3 regions of the Streptomyces sp. NPDC090025 genome follow, and region 2 is predicted to be linked to each of the others. Evidence: riboswitches for the same ligand, from Rfam matches in the RefSeq annotation. Region 2 holds a riboswitch; each other region holds the start of a gene.

Region 1 (7,650 bases), on a different contig from region 2:
ACGTTCCGCGCGAAGGGCTTGCTGTGGGCGCACGTGTCCATGATGACCGCGTCGAGGAGCCCGGCGATGCCGAGCGTCGCGCCGAGGTCGCCCATGGTCTGCCAGGCCGCCTGGTCGCCGTGCTCCTGGATCTCCTCGGCGGAGATCTGCGCGTCGCCGACCGCGTACACGGGAATGCCGTGCCGGCCGATGGCGAGGGTGTGTTTCCGGACGGCGGGCACCACGTGGAGGATGAGTTCGTGCAGCAGGCCGTCGTAGAGGCCGCCGCCGTTCGGGGCGATCTCCATGGTGATGGTGATCTCGGTGTCGGGCTGGACCCAGCCCACGCGGGTGTTCTGGTCGCGGTCGTTGTCCTCCGAGTCGGACTCGGATTCGACGGTGTCGACGAGCACCATGAGCCGGATGTGGGCGTCGTTCACGGCCGTCTGGACCGTGGCGTTGTGGACGGCGACCGCGCGGACGAACTGGTCGGCGCGCGTCCGCAGTTGGGCAGGCGCGTTGCCTCTGATGATCAGCACAAGGTCCCCCCGAGGGCTGTGCGGGCCACCGTCGGCCCGCGTCGCCTCGACGTTAGGCCCACCAGGGGTCTTTCCGGGAGGAGTTGCGCGGATCGGCACGGGCACCGGGAGGCGCACCGGCGCACACCCCCGGCGGACGCCCCGCCCCACCCCGGCGGCCCCGCCCCACCGGCGAGGCCCTGCCCCGCCCCCGGGGTCTACCCCGCCGCCGCGCCCTCCGCGAGGACGACGACCTCGTCCGCGAGGAACTCCACGTCGACGTCGGCCCCGGCCTCGGGCGCGTCCCGCAGTGCGAACTCCGCGTCGATCGGGGGGCCTTCGGCGGGCCGCAGGGTGACGGCGACCCGGTCGCCGCGGAAGGTCCGGGTGTCGACGTGGCAGCGCAGCCCTTCACCGGGGGTGGCGACGCGGAGTCCGGCGGGCCGGACGAGGAGGCGGTGGTCGCCCTGCGGGGAGCCGTCGGGGACGGGGATCTTGCCCCAGACGGTGTGGGCGGCGGCGCCGGACACGGTCGCGGCGACGATGTTGTCGAAGCCGAGGAAGCGGGCGACGAACGGGGAGGCGGGGTGCCGCCACACGTCGAGCGGGGTGCCGGTCTGGGCGATGCGGCCCTCGTTCATGACGACGACGCGGTCGCCGAGGGCGAACGCCTCGCCCTGGTCGTGGGTGACGGCGAGCACGGTGGTGCCCAACTGTCCGAACAGGGCGCGGAGTTCGACGACGAGACGTTCACGCAGGCCGCGGTCGAGCTGTCCGAGGGGTTCGTCGAGCATGAGGAGCCGGGGCAGGGGGGCGAGGGCGCGGGCGAGCGCGACGCGCTGCTGTTCGCCGCCGGAGAGCGAGGAGACGGCGCGCCGTCCGGCGCCGGGGAGCCCGACGAGGTCGAGGAGTTCGTCGACGCGGGCGGTCTGCTCGGCTCTGCCCGTACCGCGCATCCGGAGGCCGAAGGCGACGTTTCCGGCGACGTCGCGCTGCGGGAACAGCTGGTGGTCCTGGAACATGAGGCCGAGTCCGCGCCGGTGGACGGGGACTCCGGCCTGGTCGGCGCCGTCGAGGAGGACGCGTCCGGCGTCGAGCGGCTGGAGTCCGGCGACGGCCCGCAGCAGGGTGGATTTGCCGCTGCCGCTGGGGCCGAGGACGCACACGGTCTCGTGGTCGGCGACGTCGAGGTCGACGTGGTCGAGGACGGCCCGGTCGCCGAAGCGTACGGTCGCGCCGGTGAGGGTCAGCATCAGAACTCTCCCGAGGTCCGGTCGGAGCGGAGCCGTTCGAGGAGCAGCAGGGACACCGCGCACACCACCATGAGGATCGTGGAAAGGGCCATGGCCTGGCCGTAGTTGAGGTCGCCGGGGCGGCCGAGGAGGCGGGCAACGGCGACGGGGAGGGTCGGGTTGTCGGGGCGGGCGATGAAGACGGTCGCCCCGAACTCGCCGAGGGAGACGGCGAAGGCGAATCCGGCGGCGATGAGCAGGGCGCGGCGGACGAGCGGCAGGTCGACCTCGCGCCAGGCCCGCCAGGGGGAGGCGCCGAGGACGGCGGCGGCCTCGCGGAGCCGGTCGTCGACGGCGCGGAGCACGGGGAGCATGGTGCGGACGACGAAGGGGACGCCGACGAGGGCCTGGGCGAGGGGGACGAGGATCCAGCTGGCGCGCAGGTCGAGGGGTGGTTCGTCGAGGGTGATGAGGAAGCCGAAGCCGACGGTGACGGCGGAGACGCCGAGCGGCAGCATCAGCAGGGCGTCGAAGCCGCGGACGAGCCGCCCGGCCCGCCGGGTGAGCGCGGCGGCGGCGAGGCCGCCGATGACGACGGCGATGGCGGTGGCGGCGAGCGCGTACTGGAGGGAGTTGACGATGGTGTCGGTCATCGGCACGAGGAAGGTGCCGCTGTCGTCGACGTGGGCGAGGGCCCGGTAGTAGTCGAGGCCGTAGCCGTCGGGGGTGGCGAGGGAGCGTTCGACGAGGACGCCGAGCGGGGCGAGCAGCAGCACGCCGATGGTGAGGAGGACGCCGCCGAGCAGGGCCCATTGGCCTGCGCCGCGCGGGCGGTGCTCGGTGCGTTCGGCGGGGACGAGGCGGAGCGCCGTCTCGCGGCGCCGTACGGTCCTGGCGTGGACGGCGAGGATGAGGCCGACGGCGACGAACTGGACGAGGGTGAGGACGGCGGCGGTGGACAGCTGGAGCCGGTCGGCGGTCTGCCGGTAGATCTCGGTCTCCAGGGTGGAGTACGTGGGGCCGCCGAGGATCTGCACGATGCCGAAGGACCCCGCGGTGAACAGGAACACCATGAGTGCGGCGGCGGCGACGGACGGCGCGAGCGCGGGCAGGGTCACGGTGCGCCAGGCGCGCCAGCGGGAGGCGCCGAGGACGCGGGCGGCTTCTTCCTGGCGGGGGTCGAGCTGGGACCAGAGGCCGCCGACGGTGCGGATGACGACGGCGTAGTTGAAGAAGACGTGGGCGAGGAGGATCGCCCAGACGCTGGTGTCGAGCCGGATCCCCCACCACTGGTCGAGGAGTCCGCGCCGGCCGACGAGGGCGAGGAACGCGGTGCCGACCATGACGGTGGGCAGCACGAACGGCACGGTGACGACGGCGCGCAGGATCCGTTTCCCGGGGAAGCGGAAGCGGGCGAAGACGTACGCGCCGGGCAGGGCGACGAGCAGGGTGAGCGCGGTGGAGGCGAGGGCCTGCCACAGCGTGAACCAGAGGACGTCGAGGATGTCCGGCTGGGTGAGGGTGTCGACGACGCGGCCGAGCTGCCAGTGCCCTTCGGGCCTGAGCCCGCGCTCCACGATGGAGACGACGGGCCAGGCGAAGAAGACGGCGAAGAAGGCGACGGGCCCGGCCATGAGGGCGAGCCGCGTCACGCTTCCCCGGCGACGGCCGCGGGGTGCGGCTACTTCAGGACGAGCGAGGTCCACTGCTGGATCCACTGGTCACGGTGGGCGGCGATCTTGTCGGGCGCCACGGTCTCCGGCTTGTCGACGACGACGCCGTGCTTGGTGAACAGCTCGGGGAGGGTGGCGTCGCTGGTGACGGGGTTGACGAACATCTGCAGCGGCATGTCGTCCTGGAACTTCTTGGAGATCAGGAAGTCGATGAGCGCCTTGCCGCCCTCGGGGTTCTTGGCCCCGTTCAGGAGTCCGGCGAACTCGGTCTGCCGGAAGCAGGTGCCGGTGGCGACGCCGGTGGGCGCCTCCTTGGGCTGCGGGTCGGCGTAGAGGACCTCGACGGGCGGGGAGGAGGCATAGGAGACGACGAGCGGCCGGTCACCCTTGGCCTTCTTGCCGCCGGCGGAGCCGGAGAACTCCTGGTTGTAGGCGAGCTCCCAGCTGTCGACGGTCTTCACGCCGTTGTCCTTGAGCTTCTTCCAGTAGTCGGCCCAGCCGTCGTCGCCGTACGTGGCGGCGGTGCCGAGGAGGAAGCCGAGGCCCGGGGAGGACCGCTCGGGGTTCTCGACGACGAGGAGGTCCTTGTACGCGGGCTTGGCGAGGTCGTCGAAGGTCTGCGGCGGCGCCAGCTTCTTGTCGGCGAAGTACTTCTTGTCATAGTTGACGCAGATGTCGCCGGTGTCGACGGGGGTGACCCGGTGCTCCTTGTCGAGCTGGAGCGCGGCGGGGACCCGGTCCAGGCCCTTGGCCTCGTACGGGGTGAAGATGCCGTTGTCGAGGGCGCGGGACAGCAGGGTGTTGTCGACGCCGAAGAAGACGTCGCCCTGGGGGGCGCCCTTGGTCAGGATCTCCTTGTTGACGGCTTCGCCCGCGTCGCCGCTCTTGAGGACCTTGACGGTGTAGCCGGTCTGCTTGGTGAAGTCCGCCAGCACCTCCTTGGAGGCGTTGAAGGAGTCGTGGCTGACGAGGGTGACGGTCTTGGCCGCGGCCCCGGTGGCCTTGGTCCCGCCGGTCTTGCCCTTGTCGCCGTCGCCGCCGCAGGCGGCGAGGGTGGTGACGCCGAGCGCCGCGAGCAGCGCGACGGCGACCGTCTTCTTGGTGTGCACGTGAAGATCCTCCTGGGTGGGACCAGGAAGAGACGCGGCCCTGCCCGCGCCCGGGTGGACCGGACGCGGGCAGGGCGCAACAGCTCGAGTTACGACCGAACTTCCTACCCAGAATGACCTGGGCGAGGTTCAGAGGGTCTGCGGTCTACGGTTACCGCACTCTCAGCGCTGTGGCGCTCCCCTGTCGGAATATGCAGATGTGTTCGAGCCCAGAGTACTAGGCCCGGTCCGCGGCCCCGGATCGGTGGCCCCGGATCCGGGGTCAGCGTTCGGCGGCGGCGAGCTGTCCGCAGGCGCCGTCGATCTCCTGGCCACGGGTGTCGCGGACGGTGACGGGCACCCCGTGGGCGGCGATGGCCTCCACGAACGCCTTCTCGTCCTCGGGCCGCGACGCCGTCCACTTGGAGCCGGGCGTCGGGTTCAGCGGGATCAGGTTGACGTGCACCCGCTTGCCCTTGAGGAGCCGGCCGAGCAGGTCGCCGCGCCACGCCTGGTCGTTGATGTCGCGGATCAGCGCGTACTCGATGGAGATCCGGCGGCCGGACTTCTCGGCGTACTCCCACGCCGCGTCGAGGACCTCGCGGACCTTCCAGCGGGTGTTGACGGGCACCAGGGTGTCGCGCAGCTCGTCGTCGGGGGCGTGCAGCGAGACGGCGAGGCGGCACTTGAAGCCCTCGTCGGCGAACCGCAGCATGGCGGGCACGAGTCCGACGGTGGACACGGTGATCCCGCGCTGCGACAGACCGAGCCCGTCGGGCTCGGGGTCGGTCAGCCGCCGGATGGCGCCGACGACCCGCTTGTAGTTGGCGAGCGGCTCGCCCATCCCCATGAACACGATGTTCGAAAGCCGCGCCGGACCGCCCGGCACCTCACCGTCGCGCAGCGCGCGCATCCCGTCGACGATCTGGTGCACGATCTCGGCGGTCGACAGGTTCCGGTCGAGCCCGGCCTGCCCGGTGGCGCAGAACGGACAGTTCATCCCGCAGCCGGCCTGCGACGAGATGCACATCGTCACCCGGTCCGGGTAGCGCATCAGGACGGACTCCACGAGGGTGCCGTCGTGCAGCCGCCAGAGCGTCTTACGGGTGGTGTCGTCGTCGCACGACACATGCCGTACGACCGACATCAGATCGGGCAGCAGCTCCCCCGCCAGCTTCTCCCGCGACGCGGCGGGAATGTCCGTCCACTCGGCCGGATCGTGCGCGTACCGCGCGAAGTAGTGCGTGGACAGCTGCTTGGCGCGAAACGGCTTCTCGCCGATCGCGGCGACCGCCTCCTTGCGCTCGGCGGGCGAGAGGTCGGCGAGATGCCGCGGGGGCTGCTTGGCTCCCCGCGGAGCGACAAAAGTGAGTTCTCCGGGCTTGGGCATGGTCCTACCAGTGTCGCAGAGATACGGCGAAGGGCTCGCCGCCCTGTGGACGACGAGCCCTCCGTACCGGCTGAACAGCGAAAACAGGCGCGCGGCGGAAGGCCCGGGCAGCCCCGGACGCCTCAGCTGCCCACGAACAGCACCAGCAGCAGCCACACCACCGGCGCCGTCGGCAGCAGCGAGTCCAGCCGGTCCATGATGCCGCCGTGGCCCGGCAGCAGCGTGCCCATGTCCTTGATGCCCAGGTCACGCTTGATCATCGACTCGCCCAGGTCGCCCAGGGTCGCGCTGGCCGCGACCGCGAGGCCCAGGAGCAGGCCCTGCCACCAGGTGCCGTCGTCGATCAGGAACTCCATGCACAGCGCGCCCGCCGCCATCGCGAACGTCACCGCGCCCACCAGACCCTCGCGGGTCTTGCCGGGGCTGATCCTCGGGGCCAGCTTGTGCTTGCCGAAGCGCCAGCCCACCGCGTACGCCCCGGTGTCGCTGACCACCGTGAGCAGCAGGAACGTCAGCACCCGCTGCGGCCCGTCGTCCGCGGTCAGCAGCATCGCCACGAACGTCGCCAGGAACGGCACGTAGAACGCGGCGAACACGCCCGCCGTGACGTCCTTCAGATAGCCCTCGGGCGGCTCCGTCATCCGCCACACGAGGACGGCGAGCGCGGTGAGCGCCATCGCCACCCACGCGCCTTCCGCACCCCGCACATAACCGGCGACGACCATCGCCGCGCCGCCGACGGCCAACGGCACCAGCGGCGCCTTGATGCCCTTGCGTTCCTGCAGGCGCGACGTCAGCTCCCACAGGCCGACGACCACGGCGACCGCCACGACACCGACGAACGCCGGCTTCCAGATGAACAGCGACGCGATGATCACCGCGCCGAGCCCCAGGCCGACCCCTATCGCCGCGCCCAGGTCACGGCCGGCACTCTTCTTCTGCCGCGGCTGCTGCCGGGGCGAGGGAGCGGGCGCGGGCTGGGAGGGGCTGGACATGGGCTCCTGCGGAGGCTCGTACGGCTGCTGATGCTCGTGCGGCGGATGCTCGGGCGGCATCTCGGGATGCCCCTGCGGCATCTCGTCACGGAACAGGGGACCGCTCGGCAGAGCGGCCCCCCGGTCGTGATCGTCCTGGTTGTCGCCGGCGGGAACGTCGGACACGATGGGCATGGGCCGAGTCTGCGCCGCCTGCCGCCCGTCGTAGGCGGGACCCGCCGGGGCAGGCCCCTGGTCGGGTCCCCCGAAGCCGGATCCGGCCGGGGACCCCCAGGAAGAGTCGTTCATCAGACCTCGAGCAGCTCGGCTTCCTTGTGCTTCAGCAGCTCGTCGACCTGCGCCACGTACTTCGCGGTGGTGTCGTCGAGCTCCTTCTCCGCGCGACGGCCCTCGTCCTCACCGACCTCGCCGTCCTTGACGAGCTTGTCGATGGTCTCCTTGGCCTTGCGGCGCACCGAGCGGATCGAGATCTTCGAGTCCTCGGCCTTGCCCTTCGCGACCTTGATGTAGTCGCGACGGCGCTCCTCGGTCAGCTCCGGGAACGTCACCCGGATGATGTTGCCGTCGTTGCTCGGGTTGACGCCGAGGTCCGAGTCGCGGATCGCCTGCTCGATGTTGCGCAGCGCGCTCTTGTCGAACGGGGTCACCACGGCCATGCGCGGCTCGGGAACCGAGAACGACGCCAGCTGATTGATCGGCGTGAGGGCACCGTAGTAGTCCGCCACGATCTTGTTGAACATCGCCGGGTGCGCACGGCCGGTGCGGATCGCGGCGA
Region 2 (7,650 bases):
GTTCGGCCGCGAGCTGCTGCTCGACGGGATCAACGGGCCGAGCGGGGACGGCGATGTGCACATCGCGCCGACCGATCCCGAGGGCCTCTCCGACGTGATGATCCGGCTCCAGGTCGGTGCCGACCGCGCGCTGTTCCGGGCGAGCGCGCCGCCGCTGGTCGCGTTCCTCGATCGCACGGACAAGCTCGTACCGCTGGGCCAGGAACGGACGTTGGGCGACTTCGAGGACAACCTCGAGGCTGCGCTCGGCCGGATCCTGGCCGAGGAGAACGCGGGCTGAGGAGCACGCGGATCGAGGAGCACGAGGGTTGAGGAGAACGCCGGCTGAGAGCGCCGGACCGGCCGGTCGTACGAACCGGCCGGCCGGACGGCTCACTTGGCGCGGCGTCGCCGCCCGCCCCGGCTCCGACCGGTCGTTCCGGCCGGGGCCGACGGTCCGCCGGCCGGCCGGTCCGCCGACACCACCAGGGCCGCCAGAGCGGTGGTGACCGGCACGGAGGCGACGAGTCCGATCGACCCGACCAGGGTCCGCACGATCTCCTCCGCCACCAGCTCGCTGTTGGCCACCGTCCCCACGCTGCTCTGCGCGATCGAGAACAGCAGCAGCAGGGGCAGCGCCGCACCGGCGTAGGCGAGCACCAGGGTGTTGACCACCGAGGCGATGTGGTCGCGGCCGATCCGGATCCCGGCCCGGTACAGCGCGCGCGGCCCCATCTTCGGGTCGGCCTGGTGGAGTTCCCAGACCGCCGAGGTCTGGGTGACCGTCACGTCGTCGAGGACGCCGAGCGAACCGATGATGACCCCGGCGAGCAGCAGGCCCGACATGTCGATGTTCGGGTAGAGACCGTGGATCAGGCCGGTGTTGTCGTCGGTGTTGCCGCTCAGCGAGGCCCAGCCGATGAACAGCGAGCCGAGCAGCCCGATCAGCAGCAGCGACACCAGGGTGCCGAGCACCGCCACCGAGGTGCGGGCGGACAGTCCGTGGCACATGTAGAGCGCGGCCAGCATGATCGCGCTGGCCCCGACGATGGCCACCACCAGCGGATTCGAGCCCTGCAGGATCGCGGGCAGGATGAACAGGGTCAGCACCAGGAAGCTCACCGCGAGCGCGATCAGCGCCATGAGCCCGCGCATCCGGCCCACCAGGATCACGGCCAGCGCGAAGATCCCCGCGAGCAGCGCGATCGGCACCTTCCGGTTCACATCGGTGACCGAGTACTGCAGGTCGCGCGGCGCGTCGGGGGCGTACGCGACCACCACGCCCTGGCCCTCGTGGAGTTGCCGGGGCGCGTCCGGCTGCACGATCTCGGTGAACCGACGGCCCTTCTCCGGACCGGTGGTGACCTCGACCGTCGCCTTCTCGCACTGCCCCTGCTGGGCGTTGACCGCCTCGCGCCCCTCCGGCGTGGAGGTGTCGCCGGTCGGCGGCACCTGCGCGGCGTTCACGTCCTTGCAGTCCACGTGCGCGACGGCGACGACCTTCCCCTGCTCGGTCTGCCGGTCGAAGCCGACCCCGGTGCGCTGATGGGCCGGGGTGCCGCCGGGCCACAGCACCACGAGGCCGACGACCACGGCGGTCGCGAAGGGGATCAGGACGGCGGCGATGACCTTGCGCAGATGGCGTGAGACGGGCGCGGCGGGGCCGTGGCTGTGCGCGTGCGCGTGCCCATGGCCTTCGGGCCCGCCGCCGTGGCCCCCGTGTCCGGTGCCGCTCCCGCCCCCCTGTCCGCCGCCCCGCCCGGCGCCGGGTCCGGCACTCCGGGCTGCGTCGTGCTCGTCGTCGTGCCCGTGCGGTTCGGGGGTCTGCTGCGTCGAAGTCACCGACCGATCATCGCAAGAACAGCGGGGGCCCACTGTTCAGCACGCCCGGGATGACGCTAGCGTGGTGGCACCTTTGCACACGCGGGAGCTCGGAGCACCGGGCTGAGAGGGCGCTGATCACCGTACGGGCGTACACGACGTCGTACGTACGGGAGGAGGCTGCGCCGACCGCCGAACCTGTTACCGGGTAATGCCGGCGTAGGGAGATCGGTCTCATGACCATTCAGGATGCACGCACGCCTGCCTCCGACCAGACGGACGACCAGACGGACGTCCGGACGGTCGTCCGGACGGACGACGAGACGACCGGCTCGGGCGAGCGCACGCCGGGCTGGCACAAGGGGTACGTCGAGGGTTCCCGCCCCGACCTCCGGGTGCCGGTCCGCCAGGTGCACCTCACCAACGGGAAGGACGTGACCCTTTACGACACGTCCGGCCCGTACACCGACCCGACCGTGGACACCGACGTACGGCGCGGCCTGGCGCCGCTGCGCGAGAACTGGATCATCGCGCGCGGCGACACCGAGGAGTACCCGGGCCGGCCGGTCCGGCCCGAGGACGACGGCATCAAGCACACCTCGCCGCGCGGCGGCGGGCTCAAGAACCTCGACGCGGTCTTCCCCGGCCGCCCCCGGCTGCCCCGCCGCGGGCGCGACGGGCAGGCGGTGACCCAGCTCGCGTACGCCCGCAGGGGCGAGATCACGCCCGAGATGGAGTTCGTGGCGATCCGCGAGAACGTCACGCCCGAGGTCGTCCGGGAGGAGATCGCGGCGGGCCGCGCGGTGCTGCCAGCCAACGTCAACCACCCGGAGATCGAGCCGATGATCATCGGCAAGCGGTTCCTGGTGAAGGTCAACGCCAACATCGGCAACTCGGCCGTCACCTCCTCCATCGAGGAGGAGGTGGAGAAGATGACCTGGGCGACCAAGTGGGGCGCCGACACGGTCATGGACCTGTCCACCGGCCGCAACATCCACACCACCCGCGAGTGGGTGCTGCGCAACTCCCCCGTGCCGATCGGCACCGTGCCGCTCTACCAGGCCCTGGAGAAGGTCGACGGCAAGGCCGAGGAGCTGACCTGGGAGATCTACAAGGACACGGTCATCGAGCAGGCCGAGCAGGGCGTCGACTACATGACCGTCCACGCGGGCGTGCTGCTGCCGTACGTGCCGCTGACCGCGCGCCGCAAGACCGGCATCGTCTCGCGCGGCGGCTCGATCATGGCGGCCTGGTGTCTCGCGCACCACCGGGAGAACTTCCTCTACACGAACTTCGAGGAGCTCTGCGAGATCCTCGCCGCGTACGACGTCACCTACTCGCTCGGCGACGGTCTGCGGCCCGGCTCGATCGCCGACGCCAACGACGCGGCGCAGTTCGCGGAGCTGAAGACGCTCGGCGAGCTCAACACGATCGCCAAGCGCCACAACGTGCAGACGATGATCGAGGGCCCGGGCCATGTCCCGATGCACAAGATCAAGGAGAACATCGACCTCCAGCAGGAGATCTGCGAGGAGGCGCCGTTCTACACGCTCGGCCCGCTGACCACGGACGTCGCTCCGGCGTACGACCACATCACGTCGGGCATCGGCGCGGCGATGATCGCCTGGTGGGGCACCGCGATGCTCTGCTACGTCACGCCCAAGGAGCACCTGGGCCTGCCCAACCGCGACGACGTGAAGACCGGCGTCATCACCTACAAGATCGCGGCGCACGCGGCGGACCTGGCCAAGGGCCACCCGGGCGCGCAGGAGTGGGACGACGCGCTGTCCGACGCGCGCTTCGAGTTCCGCTGGGAGGACCAGTTCAACCTGGCACTCGACCCGGTCACGGCCCGGGAGTTCCACGACGAGACGCTGCCGGCGGAGCCCGCGAAGACGGCGCACTTCTGCTCGATGTGCGGGCCGAAGTTCTGCTCGATGAAGATCTCCCAGGACATCCGCAGGGAGCACGGCGGGGATCTGAAGGCGGACGAGATCGAGGCCGGGATGGCGGAGAAGTCGGCCGAGTTCGCGGCGGCGGGGAACCGGGTGTACCTGCCGATGGCGGACTGACGCCGAGTCCTTCGGGTGCGCTGTTCCGGGCCGGTCCCGGCCGGTCCGGGACGCGGAGGGGACGTTCCGGACCGGCCCGCGTCCCCGTTCCCCGGCACCGCTCCCGGCCGCGGGTCCGGCCGCGGGTCCGGGCTACTGCTCCGGGGTCGGGTAGCCCGTCTTCGGGATGCGGTGGTCCGGGGGTGTGAGGCGGTGCGGGCCCGGGGTGGGGGGCGTGGCCGTGAGGGCGTCGCTGAGGAACGGGACGATGCCCCGGTCGACCAGGGCGCGGTGCCAGGCAGCGCGGGCCCGGGCGAGTTCGTCGTCGGGGCCCGGCGCCGGCACCTCGGTGGCGCTGTTGCGCCGGGCGGTGATCAGGAGTCCGGCACCCGCGCAGAGCAGGCCCGCGGCGGTCAGGGTGCCGAACACCAGGCCCGCGGTGAGCAGGGTGTCGGCGAAGGCCGGGGCCGGGTCCAGCATCTTCAGGACGGCGCCGACCAGGAGCAGGACGACCGACGACGTGCCCGCGAGCAGCGGGGCGAGGACGGTCAGGACGGCGACCAGACCGGCCCCGGCGATGCCGCCGATGACCTCGCCCGCCTCGGCGGGGGCACTGGTCGCGGTGGCCCGCACCTGCTCCCGCACCTTCACGAAATGGTCGTACTCGGGCGCGGCCGCGGTGGTGATGAGGGTGGTCGCGTTCAGCGCCATGGCGCGCAGTTGCGCGGTGGAGAGCCGGGTCCCGGCCTCGGCGAGGCCGGGATGCGCGGGTGCGTCGCGCAGTGCGTCGTCGACGACCCGCTCGAACTCGGCGCGGTCCTCGGTCAGCAGGTGCGGAGCCACGTTCATGTGCATCCCCCGATGCTCCGTAGGGCCGGAACCGGCCGTCGCGGACGACGGGTTCGGGCGGAAACGGAGGAGAGCCTGCTACGGATGAGCCGATGGTAGGGCGGGTACGGCACGCGGTGACAGGGTGTTCCCGGAAATCGACTTCCCCGGATGCGTAGGGTTATGCGTCAGGCGGGCAGCGGGAGTTGGACCACCAGGAGCTTTCCGGCCATGGTCACGCCACCGTCCATGGCGATCGCGAGGCCGTCCGCGTACACGTGCGGACCGTCGACCACCGGGCGGTTGTCCCCCTCGCCGTCCTCCGAGCCGACCTGGCCGGTGAGGTACGGGATGGGGCTGTGCCCGTGCACGACCCGGCTGCCGCCGTAGGTGTCGAGCAGCTCCCGCACGGCCTGCGGCCCGGCCGCCTCGTCACGGAACGCGAAGCGCTTGGTGAACTTCCGGAACAGGTCCCAGACCTCGTCCGCGTCGTTACGGGTCAGCGCCGCGTGCACGTTGTCGTTGACGTCCTCGATGGTCTCGCCGTATTCGAGGTACGCGGTGGTGTCCGAATGCAGCAGGAGGTGACCGTCCTCCGCCACGACCGCGTCGAGCCGGGACATCCACTGCAGATGGACGTCCTGGAGCCGGTCCATGTCGTGCTTCTGGCCGCCGTTGAGCAGCCAGGCCGCCTGGAAGGTGGCGGTGCCGGCGCCGGAGTTGACCGGGGTGTCGCCGAACCGCTTGGCGCCGATCAGGAGCAGTTCGTGATTGCCCATCAGGGCCTTGCAGTAGCCGCCCGCGGCGGCGGCCTCGGCGGAGAGCCGCATCACGAGGTCGATCACCCCGATGCCGTCCGGGCCGCGGTCGGTGAAGTCGCCGAGGAACCACAGGCGCGCGTTGCCCGCGGCCCAGCCGCCGTTGTCGTCGATGAGGCCCTGCGCGCGCAGCGCCTGGACCAGCTCGTCGAGGTAGCCGTGGACGTCGCCGACGACGAACAGCGGGCCGGGGCCCTCGCCGCCGCCGACGGGGGCGGGCTGCTCGGCGGGGGCCACCGGCACCTGGACGGTGTCGCCGCGGTTGATGACGGGCAGGTCGCGCTCGGTCGGCGTGTAGCCGTCCGGTCCCTCGTACGCGGGTACGGCGTTGCCGGGGTGGCCCGCTTCGTCGGGCACCGGGGCGGACGCCTGCGCGGGGAACGGGGCCGGGGCCGGGGCTTGGGTCTGCGCCTGAGCCTGCGCCTCGTAGGCGGGCGGGGGGTTGGTGACGTACGGCTGCTGGTCGGGGCGCGGCGCCTCGAACGGCGGCCGCTCCAGCTGCGCCTGGTCCAACGGGTGGCCCGGGGGCAGGGTGCCGAGCCGCAGGGTGGGATCGGCGGTGGCCACCGGGGCGGCCGGGGCCACCGGGATCTCGGCCGGGGCCTCAGTGGGGAAGGGCTCCACGGGGTGTCCCTGGACGGGCACCCGGGCGTACGGAGGCACGCGGAAGTCACGCAACGTCGCCGTGCGCACCGCGGGTTCCTTTTCGGCCCCCTGTGTCATCGACCCCTCCACCACCGTCGCGATGCCCTGCACATCGCGGACCGGCCTGGTCGTCGTGGTCCGCGGTGTCGTCCGCCCATCATAGGAATGAGCGTCCTCCTGTGTGACGCACCAGGGGTGGTGAATCCGGGTCCACTCCGGGTTCACCGGTTGTTTCGCCCGAATTGGGAAGGTCTAGGGGGTGGAACGGGGCCGGTCGGAGGTTTCACTCCGTCGGCCGCAGAAGCGGCCGTTCCCGGCCGGGGCCGAGGAGAGGGCGAAGCGGGGGTCGAAGCATGGGCTGAGGCGGGGGCCGACGCGCTTCGTACGGGCGGGGGCCGACGGGCTTCGTACGGGCGGGGAGCGGCGCGCTTCGGAGGCGCGGCCTCCCGTTCCGCGCCTCCTCGCTCCGCTCCGCCCCGCTCCCCGACCGCCCCCGGACCCCCCCTCGGGCTCAGCCCTCGGGCTCAGTCCTGCGACGGCGACCGCGGCGGACTGACCGTCGTCCGCGGCGAGCGGCGCTGCGACGACGTGCGGACGATCAGTTCGGTCGGTATCACCCGCTCGACCGGGCCGTCCGTGTCGATGCCCTCGATGGCGTCGATGAGCAGCTGGACCACCGCGGTGCCGATCCTGCGCGGCTTGAGCGAGAGCGTCGTGATGGGCGGTTCGGTGGTGGCGTACACCGTCGACTCGCTGCAGCAGACCAGCAGCAGGTCGTCGGGGACCCGCAGCCCGTAACGGCGGGCGGCGGCGAGCAGATCGGTGCCGTTGGGGTCGAAGAGCCCGTAGACGGCGTCGGGGCGGTCGGGGCGGGCGAGCAGCCGGTCGGCGGCGACGGCGCCCGCGCAGGGGTCGTGTGCGGGGTACGCCTCGTAGACCGGGTCCTGGCCCACGCGTTCGCACCAGTTGAGGTACGCGGTGGTGGAGAGTCGAGTGTAGGTGTCGGTGGTGGTGCCGGTGAGCAGGCCGATCCGGCGGGCGCCGGCCGCGGCCAGGTGGTCGAGCAGGTCGAGGACGGCGGCCTCGTGGTCGTTGTCGACCCAGGCGGTGACCGGCAGGGTGCCGGCCGGGCGTCCGTCGGAGACGACGGGGAGCCCTTGGCGGACGAGTTCGGTGACCACGGGGTCGTGGTCGGAGGGGTCGATGACGACGGTCCCGTCGAGGGCGACGTTGGACCAGACGTCGTGGCGTGAGGTCGCGGGCAGGATCACCAGGGCGTAGCCCCGGGCCAGCGCGGCCGATGTGGCGGCCCTCGCCATCTCCGCGAAGTACGCGAATTCGGTGAAGGTGAAAGGTTCATCCCCGTACGTGGTCACGGTCAGGCCGATGAGGCCCGACTTGCCGGTTCGGAGCGTGCGAGCCGCTGCCGACGGGCGATAGCCCAGTCGGTCGGCGACCTCTCGGACGTGACGGCGGGTGGCGTCCGGGAGCCGGCCCTTGCCGTTGAG
Region 3 (7,650 bases), on a different contig from region 2:
GCCGGGCGCTCCGGGTCGAGCCGGGCCAGGCCCTCGGCCGGGGACGACGCCTCGGCGAAGTGGCGGCGCGGGATCCGGCCGGCCCGGTGGGCGAGCCTGCCCGCCTCGACCGCGTGCCGCATCGCCTCGGCCATCAGGACCGGCTCCTGCGCCCGGGTCACCGCGGACGCCAGCATCACCGCCGCGCAGCCCAACTCCATCGCGAGGGCCGCGTCCGACGCGGTCCCGGCGCCCGCGTCCAGGATCACCGGGACCCCGGCCCGCTCGGTGATCAGCTGGAAGTTGTGCGGGTTGCGGATGCCGAGCCCGGAGCCGATGGGGGAGCCGAGCGGCATGATCGCCGCGCAGCCGACGTCCTCCAGCTTCCGGGCGAGCACCGGGTCGTCGTTGGTGTACGGCAGCACCACGAAGCCGTCGTCGACCAGGGTCTCGGCCGCGTCGAGCAGCTCCACGCCGTCCGGCAGCAGGGTCCGCTCGTCCGCGATGACCTCCAGCTTGATCCAGTCGGTGCCGAGTGCCTCACGGGCGAGCCGGGCGGTGAGCACCGCCTCGCCCGCGGTGAAGCAGCCCGCGGTGTTGGGCAGCACCTGGATGCCGAGCCGGGTGAGCACGGACAGCACCGAGCCCCGCACCCCGGGGTCCAGGCGCCGCATGGCGACGGTGGTCAGCTCGGTGCCGCTGGCGACCAGGGCGCGTTCCAGGGTGTCGAGGCTCGGGGCACCGCCGGTGCCCATGATCAGCCGGGACGAGAACTCCCGGCCGCCGAGCGTGAACAGGTCGTCGGACATCGCGGTCAGCCTCCCTGCACGGCGGTCAGGACCTCGACCCGGTCGCCGTCGCCGAGCCGGGTGGTGGCCCAGCGGCCGCGCGGGACGACCGTCTCGTTGACGGCGGCGGCGACCCCGGAGGGCGCGGCGGTGAGGGTGGCGACGAGGGCGTCGAGCAGGACCGGGCCGGTCAGGACCCGGGCCTCGCCGTTCACGGACACGGTCACGGAGTCGGTCACGGAGGCGTTCGAGGAGTCGTTCACGGGCGTGGTCACGCGTGCTCCAGGTGTGCGGTGGGGTGGGTGGTGGCGGCCGCGGTCACGGGCTTGGGCGGCGCGGTGGCGAAGCGGCGGGCGGTGAAGGGGCGGGCCTCGTCCGGCAGCGCCCCGGTGGTCAGCGCCTCGGCCATCACGTCGCCGGTGACCGGGGTGAGCAGCACCCCGTTGCGGTAGTGGCCGGTGGCGAGCTGGAGCCCCGGCAGCGCGGTCGGGCCGAGCAGCGGCGCGTTGTCGGGCGAGCCGGGACGCAGCCCGGCCCGGGTCTCGGTGAGCGGCAGCTCGGTGATGCCCGGCACCAGCTCATGGGCGTCGCGCAGCAGCTCGTACACCCCGCCCGCGGTCACCGTGGTGTCCCAGCCGAGCTCCTCGCTGGTGGCGCCGACGACCAGTTCGCCGTCGGCGCGCGGCACCAGGTAGACCTGGCTGCCACGGACCACCGCGCGCACCGTGCGGGACAGGAACGGCGCGTACGCGGGCGGCACCCGCAGCCGCAGGACCTGGCCCTTCACCGGGCGGACCGGCGGCAGCACCTCGGGCGGCACGCCGTCGAGCCGCCCGCTGAGACTGCCCGCGGCCAGCACCACCTGGGCGGCGGTGAGCACGGTGCCGTCGCCGAGGACCGCGCCGGTGGCCCGGTCCCGTACCACCGTGAGGCGGGCGGCGAGGGCGCGGTGGAACACCACCCCGGCCCGCTCGCAGGCGGTGACCAGCGCGTCGGCGAGCCGCCGCGGGTCGACCTGGTGGTCGCCGTCGACCCGCAGCCCGCCCCGGACGCCCGGGGCCAGCATCGGCTCCAGACGGCGGCAGTCCCGGCCGCCCAGCCATTCCGAGGTCAGCCCGCAGCGGGTCTGCAGGGCGTGCAGCTCGCGCAGATGGGCCCGGTCGTCGGCGTCGAGCGCCACCGCGAGGGTGCCGCAGGCGCGGTAGCCGACGTCCTGGCCGGTGGCCGCCGTCAGCTCCGCGACGAAGTCGGGATAGCGGCGGGCGGAGGCGAGGTTGAGCCCGAGCAGGGTCTCCTCGCCGTAGTGGAGTTCGGTGACGGCGGCGAGCATGCCCGCCGCCACCCGGGCGGCGCCGCCGCCCGGCGCCGGATCGGCGAGCGCGACCCGCAGCCCGCGCTGCGCCGCCCGCCAGGCGGTCACCAGACCGATGATGCCGCCCCCGATGACGAGGACGTCGGCCGTGTGCGGCCCACCGCTGGGGTGGGATGAGTCGGAGGTACGCGACATGGGCGTCCAGCCCCTCCCTTCGCCGGCATGACCCGGATCAGGTTCGTACGGTCGGAGGCCGGCCAGCCTCCCTCTCAGCCCGGTGCGTCCGGGCTCCCGCGAGTGCTCTACGGCCGCCAGACTAGCCCGTGCCCCCGCGCCGGTCACAGGGCGCACCCCCTGCCCCGGTCCCGTCCTGGGCCTGTCCCGGCCCCGCCCCGATATTCCTGACGGATCGTCAGATGCGTAAGGTGGACGGGTGAACGAGCAGACGAGGGCAGAGGAAGCGGCCGGAGCGCGGGCCGAGGACGCGAGCGGACCGAGCGGTCCCGCCGGACCCGGGGTGGTGATCGTCGGCGCCGGAATGGCCGGCGTCCAGACCGCCGTCGCCCTGCGCGACCAGGGCTTCACCGGGCCCGTCACCCTCATCGGCGCCGAACCCCACCAGCCCTACGACCGGCCGCCGCTCTCCAAGGCGATCCTCCTCGGCAAGGCCGAGGACTCCGCCTTCGACGTCGACTTCGCCGCCCTCGGCATCGAACTGCGGCTCGGCGTCGAGGTCACCGGACTGCGCGCCGCCGACCACCAGATCGACACCGAGGCCGGACCCGTCCCGTACGACACCCTCGTCGTCGCCACCGGCGCCCACCCGGTCACCCTGCCCGGCGCCGACGGCGTCCCCGGCACCCACCTGCTGCGCACCCTGGACGACGCCGTCCGGCTCGCCCCGGTCCTGGAGAGCGGGCACGCCGTCGTGGTGGTCGGCGCGGGCTGGATCGGCGCCGAGTTCGCCACCGCCGCCCGCGCCGCGGGCTGCGCCGTCACCGTCGTCGAGGCCGCCGACCGGCCGCTCGCCGGGGCGTTGCCCGCCGAGGTCACCGCACCGATGGCCGCCTGGTACGCCGAGAGCGGCGCCGAACTCCGGCTGCACGCGCGCGTGGAGCGCGTCGAGCCGGGACGGGTCGTCGTCAGCGACGCCGCCGACCCCGCCGCCGCCACCGAGGAACTGCCAGCCGACGCCGTCGTCGTCGGCATCGGCGCCCGCCCCGCCACCGGCTGGCTCGCGGACTCCGGCGCCGCCCTCGACCCGAGCGGCGCCCTCACCGCCGACGACCGGCTGCGCACCTCGCTGCCCGACGTGTACGCGGTCGGCGACTGCGCCTCCTTCCCCTCCGCCCGCTACGGCACCCGGCTGCTCGTGCACCACTGGGACAACGCCCTCCAGGGCCCCCGCACGGTCGCCGCCGACATCCTGGGCGCGGCCCACCAGCCGTACGACCCGGTGCCCTACTTCTGGTCCGAGCAGTTCGGCCGCTTCGTCCAGTACGCCGGACACCACGCCGCCGCCGACACCCTGCTGTGGCGCGGCGACCCGGCCGAACCGTCCTGGTCCGTGCTGTGGCTGCGCGCGGACGTGCCGGTCGCCCTGCTGGCCGTCGGCCGCCCGCGCGACCTCGCCCAGGGCCGCAGGCTCATCGAGCAGCGCACCCCGGTCGACCCGGCCAGGGCCGCGGACCCCTCCGTACCCCTGAAGGCAGCAGTCCGGTAGGGCCCGACTACCGGCTGTCAGTCCGGGATGGCACGCTTGTCCTGTGACCGAGATTGACGCAAAGACCGATGCACTCGTCCCCGCCTGGCTCTTCCTCCCCGACATCGCCGAAATGATGGACGTGGAGGTGACGCGCGTGCGGCAGCTGGTCAAGGAGGGCCAGCTCATCGCCGTCCGACGCGGCGAGCGGAGCGTGCTCCAGGTGCCGGCCGCCTTCATCCAGAGCGGCAAGGTGGTCAAGGGCCTCGTCGGCACCCTGACCCTGCTGCGGGACGACGGCTTCAGCGACGAAGAGATGCTGGAGTGGCTGTTCACTCCGGACCCGACCCTGCCCGGCACCCCCGTGCAGGCCCTCGGCGAGAATCGCGGCACGGAGGTGAAGCGCCGCGCCCAGGCGCTCGCCGTCTGACCCCTGACCCCAGGGGCGGACAACCGCAGCGAAGACACCACCAGCGGGCGTCGGCGCGCCGCCGGACGGGACCCCCGTCCGGTGGTGCCCGGCGCCCGGCACCACCCGAGGGGGGATCCGCATGTCCACGGTCCGTGAGCGCCTTGCCGACGCCAGGCTCTATCTGTGCACCGACGCCCGCAAGCGCCAGGGCGACCTGCCCGCCTTCCTCGACGCCGTGCTCTCCTCCGGCGTCGACATCGTCCAGCTCCGCGACAAGGGCATGGAGGCCGGTGAGGAGCTGGACCACCTCGCCGTGTTCGCCGACGCCTGCCGTCGCCACGGCACCCTGCTCGCGGTCAACGACCGGGCCGACGTCGGCCACGCCATCGGCGCCGACGTGCTCCACCTCGGCCAGGGCGACCTGCCGGTGCCCGCCGCCCGCGCGATCCTCGGCGACGAGCCGCTGATCGGACGCTCCTGCCACGCCGAGGACGAGGTGGCCGCGGCCGCCGCCGAGCCCGGCGTCGACTACTTCTGCACCGGCCCCTGCTGGCCCACCCCCACCAAGCCCGGCCGGTACGCCCCCGGCCTCGACCTGGTGCGGTACGCGGCCGGCCTGGCCCAGGACCGCCCCTGGTTCGCCATCGGCGGCATCGACGAGACCAACCTGGACGAGGTGCTCGACGCGGGCGCCCGCCGGATCGTCGTGGTCCGCGCCCTCACCGAGGCCGCCGACCCGGCCGCCGCCGCCGCGTCCCTGGCCAAGCGGGTCCGCGAGCGCGCCACCACCGGCTGAGCCGGGGCAGGGGACCGGGGGGCCTGGGGTCGGTGACCCCGGGGACCGGGGGCCGCCGTCCCGATGTCCGGAAAAGGTGTCCACAACGCGGACTCGGCTTCACCCGTCCCCGGACCCCGTCTAACCTGCCGGTATGGCCCTTGGTACCGCTTCCGTCCGCTCGGACCGCGCTCGCACGGTCCGCGACATCCTCGCCTCCGGTGGCACCTCGTACTCCTTCGAGTTCTTCGCCCCCCGGACCGAGAAGAGCGAGCAGAGCCTCTGGAACGCGATGCGCCGGATCGAGGCGGTCGCGCCGAGCTTCGTCTCCGTGACGTACGGCGCGGGCGGCTCCACCCGCGGTGGCACGGTGAAGGCCACCCAGAAGATCGCCTCCGACACCACCCTCACCCCGGTCGCCCACCTCACGGCCGTCGACCACTCCATCGCCGAGCTGCGCAACATCCTCGGCAAGTACGCCGACGTCGGCATCCGCAACATGCTCGCCGTGCGCGGCGACCCGCCGGGCGACCCGCTCGGCGAGTGGGTCCCCCATCCGGAGGGCGTCCACTACGCGGCCGACCTCGTGCGGCTGATCAAGGAATCCGGCGACTTCTGCGTGGGCGTCGCCGCGTTCCCCGAGATGCACCCGCGCTCCGCCGACTGGGACACCGACGTCCGCCACTTCGTGGACAAGTGCCGGGCCGGTGCCGACTACGCGATCACCCAGATGTTCTTCGACCCCGAGGCGTATCTGCGGCTGCGCGACAGCGTGCAGAAGGCGGGCTGCGAGACCCCGATCATCCCCGAGGTCATGCCCGTGATCAGCGCCAAGACCCTCGACCGGCTGCCGATGCTGAGCAACGCCGTCTTTCCTGACAATGTGAAAGAGCGGATCCACGCGGTCAAGGACGATCCGGCCGCTGTACGCTCCATTGGCATCGACTTCGCGACGGAGTTCTGCGCGCGGCTGCTTTCCGAGGGTGTCCCCGGACTGCACTTCATCACGCTGAACAACTCCAGGGCGACGCTCGAGATCTACGAGAATCTCGGACTGCACCAGCAGTCCTGACCGGCCCTACCCGCCCCGACCCGCGGCGGAGGCCGCAGGAGAGGGGCGGGCATGTGGTGGACGGTCCTCTACATCGCGTTCGGTGTCGTGGCGTTGTGGCTCCTCGGTGAGGTGCTTCTGCAGTACAAGGCGCGGCTGCGCTGGCGGCTGCTCGCCTTCAGCGGTTTCCTCGGGGTGGTCATCGGGGTCCTGATGCCCTCGGTGGTCGTGATCGTGATCGGCGCGGTCACGTTCGCGGTCGGCCAGACCTATGTGACGCTCTCCTTCCGGCGCGGCTTCTCCACCGGCTGGGCGATCGGCGGGCGCCCCGGCGCCAGCCGCCGCCGCAGGGGCGGCGGCGCGGCGGACCCGGCGAAGGCCGGGCCCACCCTGGAGGTCAGCGACCTGTCGTACGAGCCGGAGGACGGCGACGTCGACGCCCACCCCGGCAGTCACGCGGACGGCCACCCGGAGCACGGCGGCCACGGTCCCGGCGCGGCCGGCAACGCCGTGTACGAGCCGGAGCCGATGCCGGAGGACACCGGCCAGTACGGCGTGTACGGCTACGAGCAGCAGCCGCAGCACCAGGGCCACCAGGACCAGCACCCGGAACAGCAGCCGTACGCCGACCCGTACGCCACCGGCTACGACCACCAGCACGCCGCGGCCTACGACTACGGCACCGGCGGCCAGCCCAGCTACGCGGCCTACTCCGACCCGTACATCGGCCAGCAGTACGGCGACAACCAGCACTACGACGCCTATCCGCAGCAGCAGCCGTACGCCGACCCGTACGCCCCGTCGTACACCTACGACACCCCGCCCGGCGGCGTCTGGGTGCCGCAGCAGCGCGACACCGAGCAGCCCTACCAGGACCAGCACGGCCAGTCGGGCCAGCAGGGCCAGTACGGCTACGGCGAGGACCAGCAGCAGTACCGCTACTAGGAGTCGTCCGGCGCCGGACGGGGCCGCCCGGCGGCCGTCTACTGCGAGCCGCGGAAGTCCGCGCCCTCCACGATCAGTCCGGCGACCAGGGCGCCCGACATCCCGGCGTGCGCCAGCCCGCCGCCCGGGTGCGACCAGCCGCCGGTGAAGTACAGGCCGGGCAGCGGCGACACGTTCGGCGCGGGCAGCCAGCGGCCGCCCGCGCCGCCCAGCGCGGGCGCCGGGACCTCGGCCGCGCCCGTCTCCAGGAGGGTGTCGTCCGGGGTGCGCAGCTCCTGCCAGAGCAGCCGCTCGCGAAGGCCCGGTATCACCGCCTCGGCCCGCTCCAGCATCCGCCCGGCGAACGCGGTCCAGTCCGGCAGGATCTCCGTGGTGGCCGTCACCGTCACCGACTCGTGGGCCGCGTCAGGACGCAGCTCCGGGTCGTCGGGCCGCAGCACCGTCACCATCGGCAGCCCGTCGGCGGCGTGCGCCACCGTCCGGTGCACCGCGCCGGACTCGCGGGCGCCGCGCAGCGCCAGACAGAGCGTCACCCGGCCGGTGCCGGGCCGCTGGTGGCGCGGCCACTCGTCCTGCCGCTCCCGGCCGACGATCCGCTCCAGGTAGAGCATCGGCACCGGCGCGCCCGCGACCACGTGGTCGGCGGTCACCCGGGTGCCGCCCGCGAGGGCCAGACCGGCCGCCCG

The links. A riboswitch is a leader RNA that binds a small molecule or an ion and turns the genes downstream of it on or off. The one in region 2 is predicted to bind thiamine pyrophosphate.
Region 1: it holds a riboswitch for thiamine pyrophosphate, as region 2 does, so the genes downstream of both, ACIPXM_RS30355 (thiamine ABC transporter substrate binding subunit) here and thiC (phosphomethylpyrimidine synthase ThiC) in region 2, are expected to answer to the same signal.
Region 3: it holds a riboswitch for thiamine pyrophosphate, as region 2 does, so the genes downstream of both, thiO (glycine oxidase ThiO) here and thiC (phosphomethylpyrimidine synthase ThiC) in region 2, are expected to answer to the same signal.

The regions. Positions count from the first base shown of each region.
Region 1 is NZ_JBIVFL010000017.1:66,610-74,259, reverse strand. Features, by position in the region: gene ACIPXM_RS30370 (hypothetical protein) at 1-518, opposite strand, end outside; gene ACIPXM_RS30365 (ABC transporter ATP-binding protein) at 716-1,750, opposite strand; gene ACIPXM_RS30360 (ABC transporter permease) at 1,750-3,363, opposite strand; gene ACIPXM_RS30355 (thiamine ABC transporter substrate binding subunit) at 3,411-4,511, opposite strand; TPP riboswitch at 4,595-4,704, opposite strand; gene rlmN (23S rRNA (adenine(2503)-C(2))-methyltransferase RlmN) at 4,774-5,880, opposite strand; gene ACIPXM_RS30345 (phosphatidate cytidylyltransferase) at 6,003-7,163, opposite strand; gene frr (ribosome recycling factor) at 7,163-7,650, opposite strand, start outside.
Region 2 is NZ_JBIVFL010000013.1:91,785-99,434, reverse strand. Features, by position in the region: gene ACIPXM_RS26555 (SsgA family sporulation/cell division regulator) at 1-280, shown strand, start outside; gene ACIPXM_RS26550 (YibE/F family protein) at 373-1,821, opposite strand; TPP riboswitch at 1,893-2,043, shown strand; gene thiC (phosphomethylpyrimidine synthase ThiC) at 2,037-3,872, shown strand; gene ACIPXM_RS26540 (hypothetical protein) at 4,005-4,706, opposite strand; gene ACIPXM_RS26535 (metallophosphoesterase) at 4,868-6,220, opposite strand; gene ACIPXM_RS26530 (LacI family DNA-binding transcriptional regulator) at 6,667-7,650, opposite strand, start outside.
Region 3 is NZ_JBIVFL010000003.1:285,488-293,137, reverse strand. Features, by position in the region: gene ACIPXM_RS10680 (thiazole synthase) at 1-788, opposite strand, end outside; gene thiS (sulfur carrier protein ThiS) at 794-1,042, opposite strand; gene thiO (glycine oxidase ThiO) at 1,039-2,274, opposite strand; TPP riboswitch at 2,272-2,384, opposite strand; gene ACIPXM_RS10665 (NAD(P)/FAD-dependent oxidoreductase) at 2,597-3,802, shown strand; gene ACIPXM_RS10660 (Rv2175c family DNA-binding protein) at 3,846-4,211, shown strand; gene thiE (thiamine phosphate synthase) at 4,333-4,989, shown strand; gene metF (methylenetetrahydrofolate reductase [NAD(P)H]) at 5,123-6,040, shown strand; gene ACIPXM_RS10645 (hypothetical protein) at 6,092-6,964, shown strand; gene ACIPXM_RS10640 (phytoene desaturase family protein) at 7,003-7,650, opposite strand, start outside.